2 regions of the Bacillus sp. N12A5 genome follow, and region 1 is predicted to be linked to the other one. Evidence: a T-box and tRNA genes for the amino acid it is inferred to sense, from the RefSeq annotation. Region 1 holds a T-box; the other holds one or more tRNA genes.

The links. A T-box is a leader RNA that pairs with one kind of tRNA and senses whether it is charged. The one in region 1 lies ahead of tyrS (tyrosine--tRNA ligase), so its partner is inferred to be a tRNA-Tyr.
Region 2: it encodes a tRNA-Tyr, which carries the amino acid that the T-box ahead of tyrS (tyrosine--tRNA ligase) is inferred to sense. The anticodon was not compared.

The regions. Positions count from the first base shown of each region.
Region 1 covers NZ_JALAMR010000017.1:82,499-89,833, forward strand. Annotated here, with positions in the region: gene sacX (SacY negative regulator SacX) at 1-1,327, shown strand, start outside; gene sacY (transcription antiterminator SacY) at 1,381-2,223, shown strand; gene MOC09_RS17445 (glycosyltransferase family 8 protein) at 2,275-3,135, opposite strand; gene MOC09_RS17450 (TIGR02206 family membrane protein) at 3,245-3,958, opposite strand; gene ywaE (tyrZ transcriptional regulator YwaE) at 4,107-4,622, shown strand; T-box leader at 4,617-4,828, shown strand; partial or broken gene tyrS (tyrosine--tRNA ligase) at 4,874-6,102, shown strand; gene ywaD (aminopeptidase YwaD) at 6,254-7,335, shown strand, end outside.
Region 2 covers NZ_JALAMR010000001.1:37,652-44,986, forward strand. Annotated here, with positions in the region: gene cdaA (diadenylate cyclase CdaA) at 1-201, opposite strand, end outside; gene rsiW (anti-sigma-W factor RsiW) at 362-988, opposite strand; gene sigW (RNA polymerase sigma factor SigW) at 1,002-1,565, opposite strand; tRNA gene MOC09_RS00200 (tRNA-Gln) at 1,794-1,865, opposite strand; tRNA gene MOC09_RS00205 (tRNA-Tyr) at 1,870-1,954, opposite strand; tRNA gene MOC09_RS00210 (tRNA-Thr) at 1,975-2,047, opposite strand; tRNA gene MOC09_RS00215 (tRNA-Val) at 2,052-2,127, opposite strand; tRNA gene MOC09_RS00220 (tRNA-Glu) at 2,131-2,205, opposite strand; gene MOC09_RS00225 (DUF523 domain-containing protein) at 2,386-2,784, shown strand; gene MOC09_RS00230 (GNAT family N-acetyltransferase) at 2,797-3,279, shown strand; gene murQ (N-acetylmuramic acid 6-phosphate etherase) at 3,389-4,306, shown strand; gene MOC09_RS00240 (MurR/RpiR family transcriptional regulator) at 4,320-5,171, shown strand; gene MOC09_RS00245 (PTS transporter subunit EIIC) at 5,197-6,564, shown strand; gene pbp4b (penicillin binding protein PBP4B) at 6,620-7,335, shown strand, end outside.

The DNA of each region.
Region 1 (7,335 bases):
TATTATCAGCATCAGCCATTGTACAACCCGTCTTCGTTTTGAGGTAAAAGACGAGACGAAAATCGATATACATGCTATTGAAAACCTGCAAGGTGTGCAGGGCACCTTTTTCCGATATGGGCTATTCCAGATCATCTTCGGAGCAGGCGTCGTCAACAAAATATATAAAGAAGTCGTTCACGTGTGGGAGGCCGCACCTTCTGAAGAGCCTGTTCAACAGAAAAAGGCGAGCAAAAAGCTGAACCCTGTCGCAGCATTTGCAAAAACACTGTCCGATATTTTTGTGCCGATTATCCCGGCAATCACAGCAAGCGGCCTTCTCATGGGGCTGATCGGCATGATTAAGGTGTTTCACTGGTTCGCAGCCGACAGCCCATTGATCAAGATGCTCGACCTCGTGTCCAGCACAGCCTTTATTTTGCTGCCGATATTAGTCGGCTTCAGTGCCGCACGGCAATTTGGCAGCAATCCATATTTAGGGGCAGTAATAGCAGGGCTTTTGACGCATCCTGATCTGCTGGATCCGTCTATGCTCGGCAGCAAAACCCCCGCTTCACTAGACATCTGGGGGCTGCATATTCCAATGATGGGCTATCAAGGCTCCATTATCCCGATTCTTCTCTCCGTTTATGTCATGAGCAAAATCGAGAAGCTGTTAAAATCGATTGTGCCGAAGTCGCTTGATGCCGTCATCATTCCTTTTATTACAGTCATGGTGACAGGGTGCCTCGCGCTGATTGTGATGAATCCCGCCGCATCCATCATCGGCCAGATCATGACACAATCGATTGTCTATATCTATGATCACGCCGGCATTGCTGCCGGAGCCCTGTTCGGCGGCATCTACTCCACCATCGTTTTGTCCGGGTTGCATCATAGCTTTTATGCGATTGAAGCAACGCTGCTTTCCGATCCGCATGTCGGGGTGAACTTTTTAGTGCCGATATGGTCGATGGCAAATGTGGCCCAAGGCGGAGCGGGACTTGCGGTTTTCTTCAAAACGAAACAATCAAGACTGAAGAAAATTGCGCTCCCCGCTTCCCTTACCGCGTTTTTAGGCATTGTGGAGCCGATTGTATTCGGGGTCAATGTCAAACTGATCCGGCCCTTTATCGGGGCTGCCATCGGCGGGGCTATTGGAGGCGCATATGTGGTTGCGATGCATGTTGTGTCGAATTCCTACGGGCTGACAGGCATTCCGATGATTTCAATCGTGCTGCCGTTCGGCGCTGCTAATTTCGTTCATTATATGATCGGTTTTTTGATCGCGGCCGTCTCTGCTTTTATAGCTACATTGTTTCTCGGGTTTAAAGAAGAGACAGAATAACTGGATTTATTCGTTTTCATTCATAAAACGGGGGATGAAAGGACAAAAGAGCTATGAAAATTAAAAGAATCTTAAATCATAATGCTATCGTCGTAAAGGATCAAAATGAAGAGAAGATTCTCTTAGGTGCAGGAATTGCGTTCGACAAAAAGAAGAATGATATTGTCGATCCGTCAAAAATAGAAAAAACCTTTGTCAGAAAAGATACACCTGATTATAAGCAGTTCGAAGAGATTTTAGAAACATTGCCGGAAGACCATATTCAGATTTCCGAGCAAATTATCTCCCATGCCGAACAAGAGCTGAACATTAAAATCAACGAGCGTATTCATGTCGCTTTTTCAGACCATCTCTCCTTTGCAATCGAACGCCTCAGCAATGGAATGGTCATCAAAAACCCGCTGCTGAATGAGATCAAAGTCCTTTATCCGAAGGAATTCCAGATCGGCTTATGGGCCAGAGCGTTGATTCAAGATAAACTGGGGATTCACATTCCTGATGATGAAATCGGCAATATCGCCATGCATATCCACACGGCTAGAAACAATGCCGGTGACATGACGCAGACACTTGATATTACAACGATGATCCGTGATATTATCGAGATTATTGAAACTCAGCTGTCAATCAATATTGTGGAAGATACCATCTCTTATGAACGGCTTGTGACGCATCTCCGCTTTGCCATTCAACACATCAAAGCGGGCGAATCCATTTACGAGCTGGATGCAGAAATGATCGACATTATTAAAGAGAAGTTTAAGGATGCCTTCCTGTGTGCCCTAAGCATCGGCACATTTGTGAAGAAGGAATACGGGTTTGAGTTTCCTGAAAAAGAATTGTGCTATATCGCCATGCATATTCAGCGGTTTTATCAACGGTCAGTGGCGCGCTGAGGCAAACAAAAAAACGCTTTTGAGATATCAAAAGCGTTTTTTATATTCAATTTATTGGTTGATCGCCGGGTTCCCAATCGTATTCCACTTCGTATAGGACATGTAATGGAAATACTCCTCGCGATACGGATGTTTTGTATTGGAGTTCCAAGGTTTTTCTCCGCCGCAGAAGTGCACGATTGCCGGGTTTTCTCTCGTTTCATTATATTGCTTCCGCCCTAACAGAGTCGGTGGTGTTTTCAATTTTAACATGATATATGTTTGAGCGTTCCAGCGCGGATGAAGTTCATACCACTGATCATACAAGATCGCATTCAGTGCATCTTGGTCATGCAGCACAAGAAAGTCTTCGTCTGGGTGTTCATTGATAAAGTTGATGACTTTTTCTGTGATGTTTTGCTTTCTCCAAGACTCAAAATCAATAATCATGATACCTGAGTTAAAATACTTTCCTGTATCAGTGACATTCATTTCTTTCAGGCGTTCATGCTGCCCCGCATCCTCAACAGCGGCTACGGTGTATGGCGCAATGTCCAAGTCCCATAACTTCGAAATATCCTCCAAGACAAGCGCGTCACAATCGATATAAATCATTCGCTTGATGCTCTCATCCTTAATTAAGTCTGGGATTGAAATGCGGTAATACGCGGCTTTTGTAATATGGCTGCTTTCTACCGCATGCTCATACATATTGGTATCCACTTCTAAAAACTCAATCGGCACGCCGAATTTCAATGTGGTTTCTTCCAGTCTTTTTTTGTTATCAGGTTTAATTCCGCCATCTATGACGTATAATTTTACTTCTCTCTCCTGATCCATATTTGTCAATAAAGAAACGAACATCCCACCTAAATGACGAGCATAATTATCATCTGCGCATGATACGATATGCATGATTTCATCTTTCCTCAATGGTATTCATCTCCCTTTTTGTTGTACAAGTTACATACCCTTTTTCAAAAAAATAAACACGTTCTCCGACAATTTTTTAAACAGAATGTGTCATACAACAAAAAAGATGTCATTTTTTCATCATGCGATAAAGCCAGTAGAGGATGTAGAAGCTGGCAATCGTTATGGCTTCAGCCGAAGCGATATACCACGGCCACGGCCCGAGAACATCCAAGAGAGAAGAGCCTCCCGGTTTTTTCGTCAAGTACATATAATTCGCGCCAAGCCAGCGATCAAGCAGATAAATGCAGACTCCATACACATTGACAATCAGGACGGTCACCCATAAAGAGCGCTGGCTCATTCTATAAGTGCCAACCACCGCCATCAGCAGGCAGGATAAAAACACAGATCCGTGCGAAATAAAAAAGAGGATATATCGAACATGCGGAAATGAAAACATACCGAGGTCAGGTGTCAAAAGAGCCTGAATCGAGCTCCCGATGCCGACAAAATATAAGAAGACAAACAGCTTTCTGTTTTTTGTTACTAGCATAATGGCCGACAAATACACCGACAAGTCACTAAGCTGGAGAGGCAATGAAGTGCGCACAGACCACCTCCCCGTTGCGATCATCCATATTTGATAACCGATTTGCGAACCAACCAGCAGAAACACAAACAAATAGCGCAGAAATAAGCTGAGTTTAGGCCGCCTGACCAGTTCGCGGAACAGAAACAACAAAATGGCCAAAATGGCAATCACCGCTAATGTCACCACATGCTCTGCTGAAAAAAGGTGAAACGGATCTTGTTTATAGACGGATTGAACATATTTTTGCAAGATGGCACCCCCGTTTGCGGGTTTTTCTTTAGTTTGGTGTTTTTTTGTCTTTTTTTATTCACCGATATATAGGCTTGAAGTTCACATCAGACTCTGTTACAATTCGTTTCATAGCTAATGATTCAGAAACTTAAGGCAGGCTTAAACAATGAAACGTTCTCATCCACATCAGCAGCTTCGAAAAGAAGAACACGACACACTTTCTAAGCTTACACAAATGCCCATTGAGTCACTGAACCTGGAAGCCATATCGATTGCGACAAACCTGTATCGGTCTGCACAAAGGCTCCGTGTCAAAATGGAGACTGAGGTTCTTTCTTCCTATAACCTTTCTTGGACCGCTTTCTCCATTCTTTATGATCTATGGGTATGGGGAGCGCTCGAAACGAGAAAAATCGCTGAGCTGTCAGGGATATCTACAGCTACAGCAAGCAACGTGATCAAAACGCTCGAAAAAAAGGAGTTTTGCCGAAAAAGCATCGACACAAGGGATCGGCGACTCGTGTTTGTCTCTATCACCGATTCCGGCAAACAAGCGATCGAAGAACTCTACCCGGAGTTTCACAAAGGGGAAACAGAGCTCATTGCGGGAATGACGAAGGACGAACAGAAAATATTAACAGGGCTGCTTAGAAAGGTTGCTGACAATCTTCATACAACCTAAGCTTTGACGGGAATCCAGTAGCGGTTTGTCTCCCTGTTTCAGAGAGCCGGCGGAAGGTGCGAGCCGGCACACAGCAAACGTGAATTACCTCCCCGAGCTTTCTTTGTGAACCTTAGTAGCAAAGAACGGGAAACCGTTATTCGAATGAGCGGAAGACGATGTCTTCAACCAGGGTGGTACCGCGTGCATTGAGCCACGTCCCTTATCGGGATGGGCTCTTTTTTGTGTTTCAAAAAAAGGAGGAAGAACGAATGATGAAAACATTTGACCAGCTCACAGCTGCACAGCAAAAAGAAGTCGAGAGACAGCTTCAGCTATACATGACAGGCGCCCAAGAAGTCATACCGCCGGAGGAATTAAAGGCAAAGCTCGTGAAATCAATTTCGACAGGCACACCGCTAAAAATTAAGCTCGGATTAGATCCATCTGCACCGGATGTGCATCTGGGCCATACGGTGGTGTTAAACAAGCTGCGCCAATTTCAAGAAAACGGCCACATTGTCCAGCTGTTAATTGGGGATTTCACAGGAAAAATCGGTGATCCGACCGGAAAGTCAGCAGCCAGAAAGCAGCTGTCCGATGAAGAAGTTCAGCACAATGCCAAAACATACTTTGAGCAATTCGGAAAAGTACTGGATCCAGACAAAATCGAGCTTCACTACAACTCGAAATGGCTGAAGACATTGAATCTGGAGGATGTTATTGACTTGGCAGGCAAAATAACCGTAGCCCGCCTCATGGAACGCGACGATTTTGAAGAACGCATCGCCATGCAAAAGCCGATTTCTTTTACCCGCTGATGCAGGGATACGATTCCGTCGTTCTTGAAAGCGATATTGAATTAGGCGGAACAGACCAGCATTTCAATGTGCTGATGGGCCGGCATTTCCAAGAACGATACAACAAAGAAAAACAAGTCGTCATCCTTATGCCGCTCTTGGAGGGCTTAGACGGGGTTGAGAAAATGTCGAAATCGAAACACAACTACATCGGCATTGACGAACATCCAAACGACATGTACGGAAAAACGATGTCACTGCCAGACAGCCTGATGAAAAAATACATCCATTTGGCAACGGACTTAGAGCTAGAAGAGAAAAAACAGCTCGTGAAAGAATTAGAAACCGGCACCGTCCATCCGCGGGATGCCAAAATGCTTTTAGCCAAAACAATCGTCCGAATGTATCACGGAGCGGAAGCCGCTGAGACTGCCGAACAATCGTTTAAAACCGTCTTTCAGGAAAACAGCCTTCCTGATGATATTCCGGCTGTCCAATGGGAAGGCGAGAAAACAATCTCGATTGTCGATCTGCTCGTTACATTGAAGCTCCTCTCTTCGAAGAGCGAGGCACGCCGCATGATTCAAAACGGGGGTATCCGCATCGACGGAGAGAAAATAACAGATGTTCACGCCAATGCAGAAATAAAGGAGAATATGATTATCCAAGTCGGCAAACGCAAGTTTTTAAAGCTCCTATAGCCTAATATCCCAAAACGCTTATGACTCTTCATTCATAAGCGTTTTTTTGCAGGTATAAAGCACTGTCTTTTCAAAAACGCTCTTCATTTTGCAGGAAATTCCTTTAGCATCCCGAAATATTCTCCATCCATACATTAGGGGAGGGTTTTTGATGAAAAAGCTTTTGACTGTAATGACGATGGCCGTTTTAACTGCCGGAACGGTTCTCTTGCCGGCACAGAGTGTCACCCCTGCCGCGCGCGCTGTACAAATATCAGATAGCGAGAGAGAGCTCCCATTCAAAGCCAATCGCGCGTACTCCACCATTTCTCAGCTAAGTGAAGCCATCGGCCCTAGAATAGCCGGAACTGCCGCTGAAAAAAAGAGCGCTCTATTGATCGCCTCATCCTTGAGAAAATTAAACCTTGATGTGAAGGTTCAGCGGTTTGGTATTCCTGACCGGCTTGAGGGAACGCTGTCTTCAGAAGGGCGCGATATTCTTCTTCGGGCGGCATCCGGCTCAGCCCCGACTGAAGAACAAGGGCTGACGGCCCCGCTTTTCAATGCTGGTTTGGGATATCCAAAGGACTTTACCGCTGACGCCAAGGGCAAAATCGCCTTGATATCCAGAGGAGACCTTACATTTTATGAGAAAGCAAAAAATGCCGAGGCCGCCGGTGCGAAGGCTGTCATCATCTATAACAACAAAGAAAGCCTCGTGCCTGTGACGCCAAACCTATCGGGAAATAAAGCCGGCATTCCTGTTGTCGGAATTAAGAAAGAAGACGGTGAAACCCTTACCCAGCAAAAAGAAGCCACCTTAAAACTAAAAGCATTCACAAACCAAACCTCCCAGAACATCATCGGAATCAAAAAACCAAAGAATATCAAACATCCAGACATTGTGTATGTGACAGCCCATTACGATAGTGTTCCTTTTTCGCCCGGAGCAAATGACAATGGCTCAGGAACCTCTGTCATGCTGGAAATGGCGCGCGTCTTAAAAAGCGTTCCATCTGATAAAGAAATCCGCTTTATCGCTTTCGGCGCTGAAGAGCTCGGCCTGCTTGGCTCCTCTCATTATGTAGATCATCTACCGGAAAAAGAGCTGAAACGAAGCGAAGTGAACTTCAATTTAGACATGGTAGGCACAAGCTGGGAGCGTGCGTCTGAGCTGTATGTCAACACATTGGACGGCCAATCGAACGATGTTTGGGAATCCAGCCATACGGCTGCTGAAACAATTGGGTTTGA
Region 2 (7,335 bases), on a different contig from region 1:
GTCCATCAGCCATTGAAGTGTGCTGAGGCCCAAATATTGGCTGGCCATACGGACAAGCACGATCACGACAATTCCTTTTAACAGCTGAACCGCTTTCGTGCCGCGTATCACCATAATCAGTTTATATATCACATACCAAACAAGGAGAATATCAACGGCATTGCCGAGGTACTGCAAAAAAGGGATATCCTCAAAAGCCATTTCCTCGTCCTCCAAGAATTCAGTCATTTCGTAATGTTTGTTTTACGTGTTACGCATATGTACTTTACATAGCGAGCCCATTATACCACATTTCGATTTAGCAAGTGAAATGTGCCAGCCCTTTCAGCACGCAAAAAAAAGAGCAAAGCGCTGATACGCTTTACTCTTTTCCGTTCGGATCTAATGCACTAAATACACTTTTCCCCGCAGACTTCATTTTGTACCATGTCCAGTCGAATAACTCATTGATTTCTTCAATCTGACCGGTGACTTGTCCAGCAGAGGCCATATACTTTTCGCCGTTTACGACGGTTACATCCCCGTCTATTTTTCCTTTAATAATCAGCTTGCCGTTTTTGACAGTGACATCACCTTTGACCGTCTCACCTTCAGGCACGATCACAGTATTGTTATGCACCACAAGATTCGGCTGCTTGGACACGCTGAAATTGTGGTCATTATGCCAGCTGTTTAAAAAACCTCCGCCCATCAAAATGATGAATACCGCAGCAGCTGCGATAACGGGATGGGATCTGAACCATCTTTTCACAGAAGCTCTTTTCTTCTCCTTAGGCAATTTCGCCATGACGTTAGCGGTAAAATTCGCGGGGGCTTCAACATGCGATGTGCTCCGGACGAGCGCTATGGATTTTTCCATCTCATAAAAATGCTTTTTGCATTTCTCGCATGTCTCAAGATGTTCCTTTAATACCTGTTCATCTTTTGGAGGGATATCTCCATCAAGATGCATATGCATAAGCTGCACAATTTGTTCTGGACAGCCCATTTCATCACCCCACTTAAAGATCCCTTAATTGTTTTCTAAGAGCCTCTCTGCCTCTGTGAATCCGCGTTTTTACAGTTCCCACAGGGATGTTCAGAATCTCGCCAATTTCAATTAGTGAGAGTTCGTCAATATACTTTAATACGATGACTGTTCTGTATTTGTCAGGAAGCTTTAAAATTTTCTGCTGTATCGTGTTAGAGAGCTCCAGCGACACAACAGCATCTTCAGGCAAAACCCCATCTGCGGCGATTTGTGAATACATCGTCAAGCCTTCCGTACCAGCCACCTCTGCATCGAGGTAATAATCAGGCTTCTTTTTGCGAATGCGATCAATGGTCAAATTGGTTGCGATTCGATAAAGCCAAGTTGAAAATTTCCGGTTAATATCAAAACTGTCGATATTAACGTACGCTCTGATGAAAGCCTCCTGTGCAATATCCTCCGCCTCATGCACATTGCCAAGCATACGGTAGCAAAGCTGATAAATTTTATCCTTGTAAATATCTACGATGTCCGCAAATGCATTTTGGTCGCCTTTTTTGACTTGCTTAATTCTCTTTTTAATCATCATTTCCATATTTATCTAACCTCTGCCTTCACCGGTCTGTATGTATACGAGCTTCGTTTCAAAAGGTTTCAACTTTTTTATAAAATAAGTTTATCAAATTTTTGGCAGGGTGTAGATGGTAATTCGTGAATAAACTACCTTAACATATTTTTAAAATTACTATACAGACTGAACAGTTAGAAGTTGGAATGATTTTAAAAAGAAAAAAAGACACCTTTTGATCAAAGGTGTCTGTGACTGGGCTAGCTGGATTCGAACCAACGCATGACGGAGTCAAAGTCCGTTGCCTTACCGCTTGGCTATAGCCCAATAATGGTGGAGGGGGGCAGATTCGAACTGCCGAACCCTGAGGGAGCGGATTTACAGTCCGCCGCGTTTAGCCACTTCGCTACCCCTCCATATTCATGTAAGAAAAGAGTGCCGGCAAGAGGACTTGAACCCCCAACCTACTGATTACAAGTCAGTTGCTCTACCAATTGAGCTACACCGGCAAGATGGTGGAGGATGACGGGCTCGAACCGCCGACCCTCTGCTTGTAAGGCAGATGCTCTCCCAGCTGAGCTAATCCTCCAAATGGTGACCCGTACGGGATTCGAACCCGTGTTACCGCCGTGAAAGGGCGGTGTCTTAACCGCTTGACCAACGGGCCGTTTGTGTTCTCGTCGAGCTGACAAAAGTTATTATATACAGGTTACCACCCCTTTGTAAAGAGAAAAATTAAATTTTTTATTTTCAAACTTTTTAACTCCTTTTTTAACTGAAAAAGCCCCCCAACATTTATCATTTCTTTTATGATAGAGACAAGCGAATCAAGAGAGGAGAAACCAAGATGATGCTAGTCAGCTCTTGCCTTGGCGGCATTGAATGCAGATACAACGGCTCTCATGCCGCATCAGAGAAAATCAGAAAACTTCTCGATGAAAATAAAGCCATCATGGCTTGCCCTGAGCTTCTCGGCGGCTTCTCAACTCCCCGTGAACCTGCGGAAATCATCGGAGGCACCGGCGAGGATGTTCTCAATGGAACCGCGAAAACATTAGCTTACGCAAAAGAAATCAATGCCTCTGCCGTCATATTAAAAGAAAACAGTCCATCGTGCGGAAGCAGGTTTATCTATAACGGCACATTCTCCGGCCAAAAAATCACCGGCAGCGGAGTGACCGCCGCACTGTTAAAACGAGCGGGCTACCGCGTTATTTCAGAAAACCAGCTAGATGACATAATGTAAGGAGGGCACAACATGACTCAAGACATTTCTTTATCCTTCTATAGGCCTGAACACTTGCAGGAGCTTCAATCATTCACGCTAACCAACGATGACAAACGCTTTACCTCCCTCCCAAAAGAGGTGCTGACTCAGGCCCTTGGCATACAGGACCGGTATCCGGTTGTCATCTTAAAAGACGATCTGCCAGTCGGTTTTTTTATTTTACACACTTCAAAAGAAACGCTTGCTCCCTATTCTAACAACCCATTTGCTTTACTGCTCAGTTCCCTGTCATTAAATGCTATGCATCACGGAAAAGGCTATGCCAAAAAAGCAATGCTTCAGCTTCCCTCTTTTGTGAGCGGTTATTTTCCATGGTGCGATGAAATCATCTTGGCCGTCAATCACCTAAACTCACGAGCAAAGCACCTTTATATGAAAAGCGGGTTCCTTGATAAAGGCCGGCGAAGAATCGGGCCTCTCGGAGAACAGCTGATTCTTCATTATTTCTTATAGGCCCAAATGAAATAAAATTTCAAAAACGAAAAAACATAGTTGAAATATCATAACAGAAATGAATATACTGAATATTGAAATATATTATGTTAAAACAGGGGGCATCCTCATGTCAGAACCATTACATCTTCACCGTCTTACAACGGAATCACGCAATAGCCAAACAACAGAAATCCACAAAGCAAACACGCTCGGCATCCTCAAGATGATCAACAACGAAGATATGAAAGTCGCAGCCGCCGTTCAGCAGGTTCTCCCCGATATCAAAATAGCCGTAGATTGCGCCTGCGACTCGTTTCAAAATGGAGGCCGGCTCATATATACAGGCGCCGGCACTAGCGGCAGACTCGGTGTGATGGATGCCGTTGAATGTCCTCCCACCTACAGCGTAAACCCAGATCAGGTCATCGGTATCATGGCTGGAGGCCCCAACGCATTTTTGCAGGCAGCAGAGGGGATTGAGGACAGTGAAGAAGCCGGAGCTGAGGATCTAAAAAACATACAGCTCACTCCAAACGACACTGTCATTGCCATTGCAGCAAGCGGACGCACACCTTATGCCGCAGGCGCCCTAACATACGCCCGCAAAGTCGGAGCACATACCATCGCCCTTACCTGTAATGAAAACTCCGCCATCAGTAAGGATGCGGATCACAGCATTGAGGTTGTCGTCGGGCCTGAGGCCATTACAGGATCAACACGTATGAAAGCCGCAACCGCTCATAAAATGATTCTAAACATGATATCCACGGCAGTCATGGTCAAAATCGGCAAGGTTTACGAAAACTTGATGGTAGACGTTAACGTCAGCAACAAAAAATTAAAAGAACGCGCCATCAGCATCATCCAAAGTCTCACAAACGCTTCATACGACACAGCAAGAAACACATTAGAACAAGCCAATCAACACGTTAAAACGGCAATCGTCATGCTCAAAACAAGCACAGATCAGGAAAAGGCTAAGGCATTGCTTGATGAAGCAAACGGTTTTATAGACACGGCAATCGAATATTACCATTTAAGATAAGGAGAGACCGGGAATGGCAACAGGCGGATTAGCAATCATCCAATCAATGAAGCACAAGCTCCCTCCATCTGAGCGTAAACTTGCAGATTACATCCTAACCCAGCCCCACAAAGCAATCGAAAGCACTGTCAGTGAAATCAGCGCCTTAGCCAATTCAAGTGACGCTGCCGTCATCAGACTCTGCAAATCACTTGGGCTAAAAGGCTTTCAAGATCTAAAAATGAGAATAGCAGGGGATCTGGCAAAGCCCTCCTTACAAGGCTACCGGGACATTGCGCCCCACGAACCGCTGCCCTCCATTTCTGAAAAAGCGGCCGGAAATGCCATTCAAGCCATTCAGGATACGTCAGACCTGATGGACTACAAAGAGCTTGAACGAGCGGTTTCTCTGCTTCTCAAAGCTCATACCGTGCATTTTATCGGTGTCGGCGCTTCCGGTATTGTTGCCAAGGACGTCCAGCAAAAGTGGCTTCGTATTCATAAACCAGCAACTGCATTCACAGATACTCATCTTGTGGCATCTTTAATCGCAAACGCGGATAAGGAAGACATCGTATTCGCCATTTCATTTTCAGGAGAGACGCAGGAAATTATTGAACTGCTCGCCATGGCTAAGGAAAAAGGAATCACAACGATCAGCCTCACACAATTCAGTCAAACATCCGTCTCCGCGCTCGCTGATGTCCCATTGTACACAGCACATTCCAATGAAGCCCTGCTTCGAAGTGCAGCCACTTCCTCCCGTCTCGCCCAGCTTTTTATGATTGATGTTTTGTTTCTAGGTATGGCAGCCGAGCAATATGAAGAAACAACCGGCTACATTGATAAAACAAGAGCAGCCATACAATCTATGCGGAAAAAATAAGGCATCTTGAAGGGGAGGGGTTTTGATGAGCAAAGAAAATAACTACCAGCATCTCGCAAAGAAAATCCTTGAGCTATGCGGAGGAAAATCCAATATTTCTTCATATACGCATTGCATGACACGCCTGCGTATTACGCCTTACGATGGGAGTAAAACAGATGTTCAGGCTTTAAGAGAGCTCGACGGCGTACTAGGGGTTGTTGAGGCTGAAACCTTACAAATTATCCTCGGCACAGGAGTCGTCAATCATGTCACAGCCGCTTTCTCAAAGCTCGTGTCAGCAGAAGAGGGTGTCAATGTTACAGAAGCAGCCGCTAAAAAGAAGGCCGATATCAACCGAAAAAACGCCACTCCTTTTAAACTTTTTTTACGTAAAATTGCCAGCATCTTTATCCCTCTTATTCCTGCACTCGTCGCTTCCGGTTTAATTACTGGGATTACCAAAGCAATTATTCAAGCCGGATGGCTCTCTGCAGAATCACAAATTGCTGTTATCCTGACAGTCATCGGATCAGGGTTATTCACATATCTCGGCATCCTTGTCGGTATCAACGCATCGAAAGAATTTGGCGGGACACCTGCTCTTGGGGCTCTGGCCGGGATCTTGATTATAAATCCGGAGATTGCAAAGATCAGTTTATTCGGAGAAGAGCTTCTTCCGGGCAGGGGAGGTCTGATCGGAGTTCTATTCGCAGCTATATTCATTGCTTACACTGAACGATTTATCCGCCGTTTTATTCCTCAATCACTCGATATCATTGTCACCCCAACCGTCTCACTGTTAATCACCGGAATCGTCACTTATGTCGTATTTATGCCTTTAGGCGGCTTCATTTCTGATGCCATTACATCCGGTCTTCAGTCCATCTTGGACATCGGCGGTATCGCTGCAGGCTTTATTCTGGGCGCAACCTTCCTTCCTCTCGTCGTGACTGGACTGCATCAAGGCTTGACGCCAGTGCACATGGAACTGATCAATTCAATCGGCAATGATCCTCTGCTCCCTATTTTGGCTATGGGAGGCGCAGGACAGGTAGGCGCGGCCTTTGCCATCTTTATGAAAACGAAAAAAACTACATTGAGAAAAGCAATCGCAGGAGGTCTTCCGTCGGGGCTGCTCGGCATTGGTGAACCGCTTATTTTCGGGGTCACGCTCCCACTTGGCCGTCCGTTTTTGACGGCATGCCTAGGTGCTGGAATCGGCGGCGCATTTCAAGCTTATTTTCAGGTAGCCACCATTGCGATTGGTGTCTCAGGGCTGCCGCTTTCCTTCCTCGTCCTGCCTTCGCAAATCATTCTATATATCATCGGACTCTTTATTTCGTACGCAGCCGGCTTTTTATTAACCTATGCATTCGGATATAAAGATGAAATGGCTTCTCAATTCGATTAAATGGTTTCAGTTTTAGGGATAGTAACGGGATAGAACCACGGAAAGGAGCAAGCGTGTGAAAACAAAGACACTGTCCTTATTCAGTGCCATTTTAACGCTATTTTTACTGACGCCAAATGAAACCTTCGCGCAAACAGCAGACAACCAGGTTGAGCTGAAACCCATAAATGCAGAATCTGCACAATTCTCGTCGGAGAAACTAAGGAAGGTTGATCAGATGATTGAACGGGATATTGCAGCAGGATTTCCAGGCGCCGTTCTTGTCGTCGTGAAGGATGGCCGCATCATCAAAAAAGAAGCATACGGCTACAGTAAAAAATATGAAGGATCAGAGCTGCTGCGCCGTCCGGCAAAAATGAAATCAAGCACAATGTTTGACTTGGCCTCAAATACAAAAATGTATGCAACGAATTTTGCCTTGCAGCGCTTAGTCAGCCAAGGAAAGCTTAACATCTATGAAAAGGTTTCTGCTTATTTGCCGGATTTCAAGGATCAGCCGGGAGACCTCTTGAAAGGAAAAGACAAAATTCGTGTCATCGATGTCCTCCAGCACCAATCAGGGCTCCCCTCAAGCTTTTACTTTTACACGCCGGAAAAAGCCGGCAAGTTCTATTCCCAGGAGCGGGACAAAACGATTGAATATTTGTCGAACATTCCGCTCGATTATGAAACAGGGACAAAGCACGTATACAGTGACATCGGCTATATGCTCCTCGGCTGTATTGTCGAACATCTCACCGGCAAACCGCTTGATGTCTACACGGAGCAGGA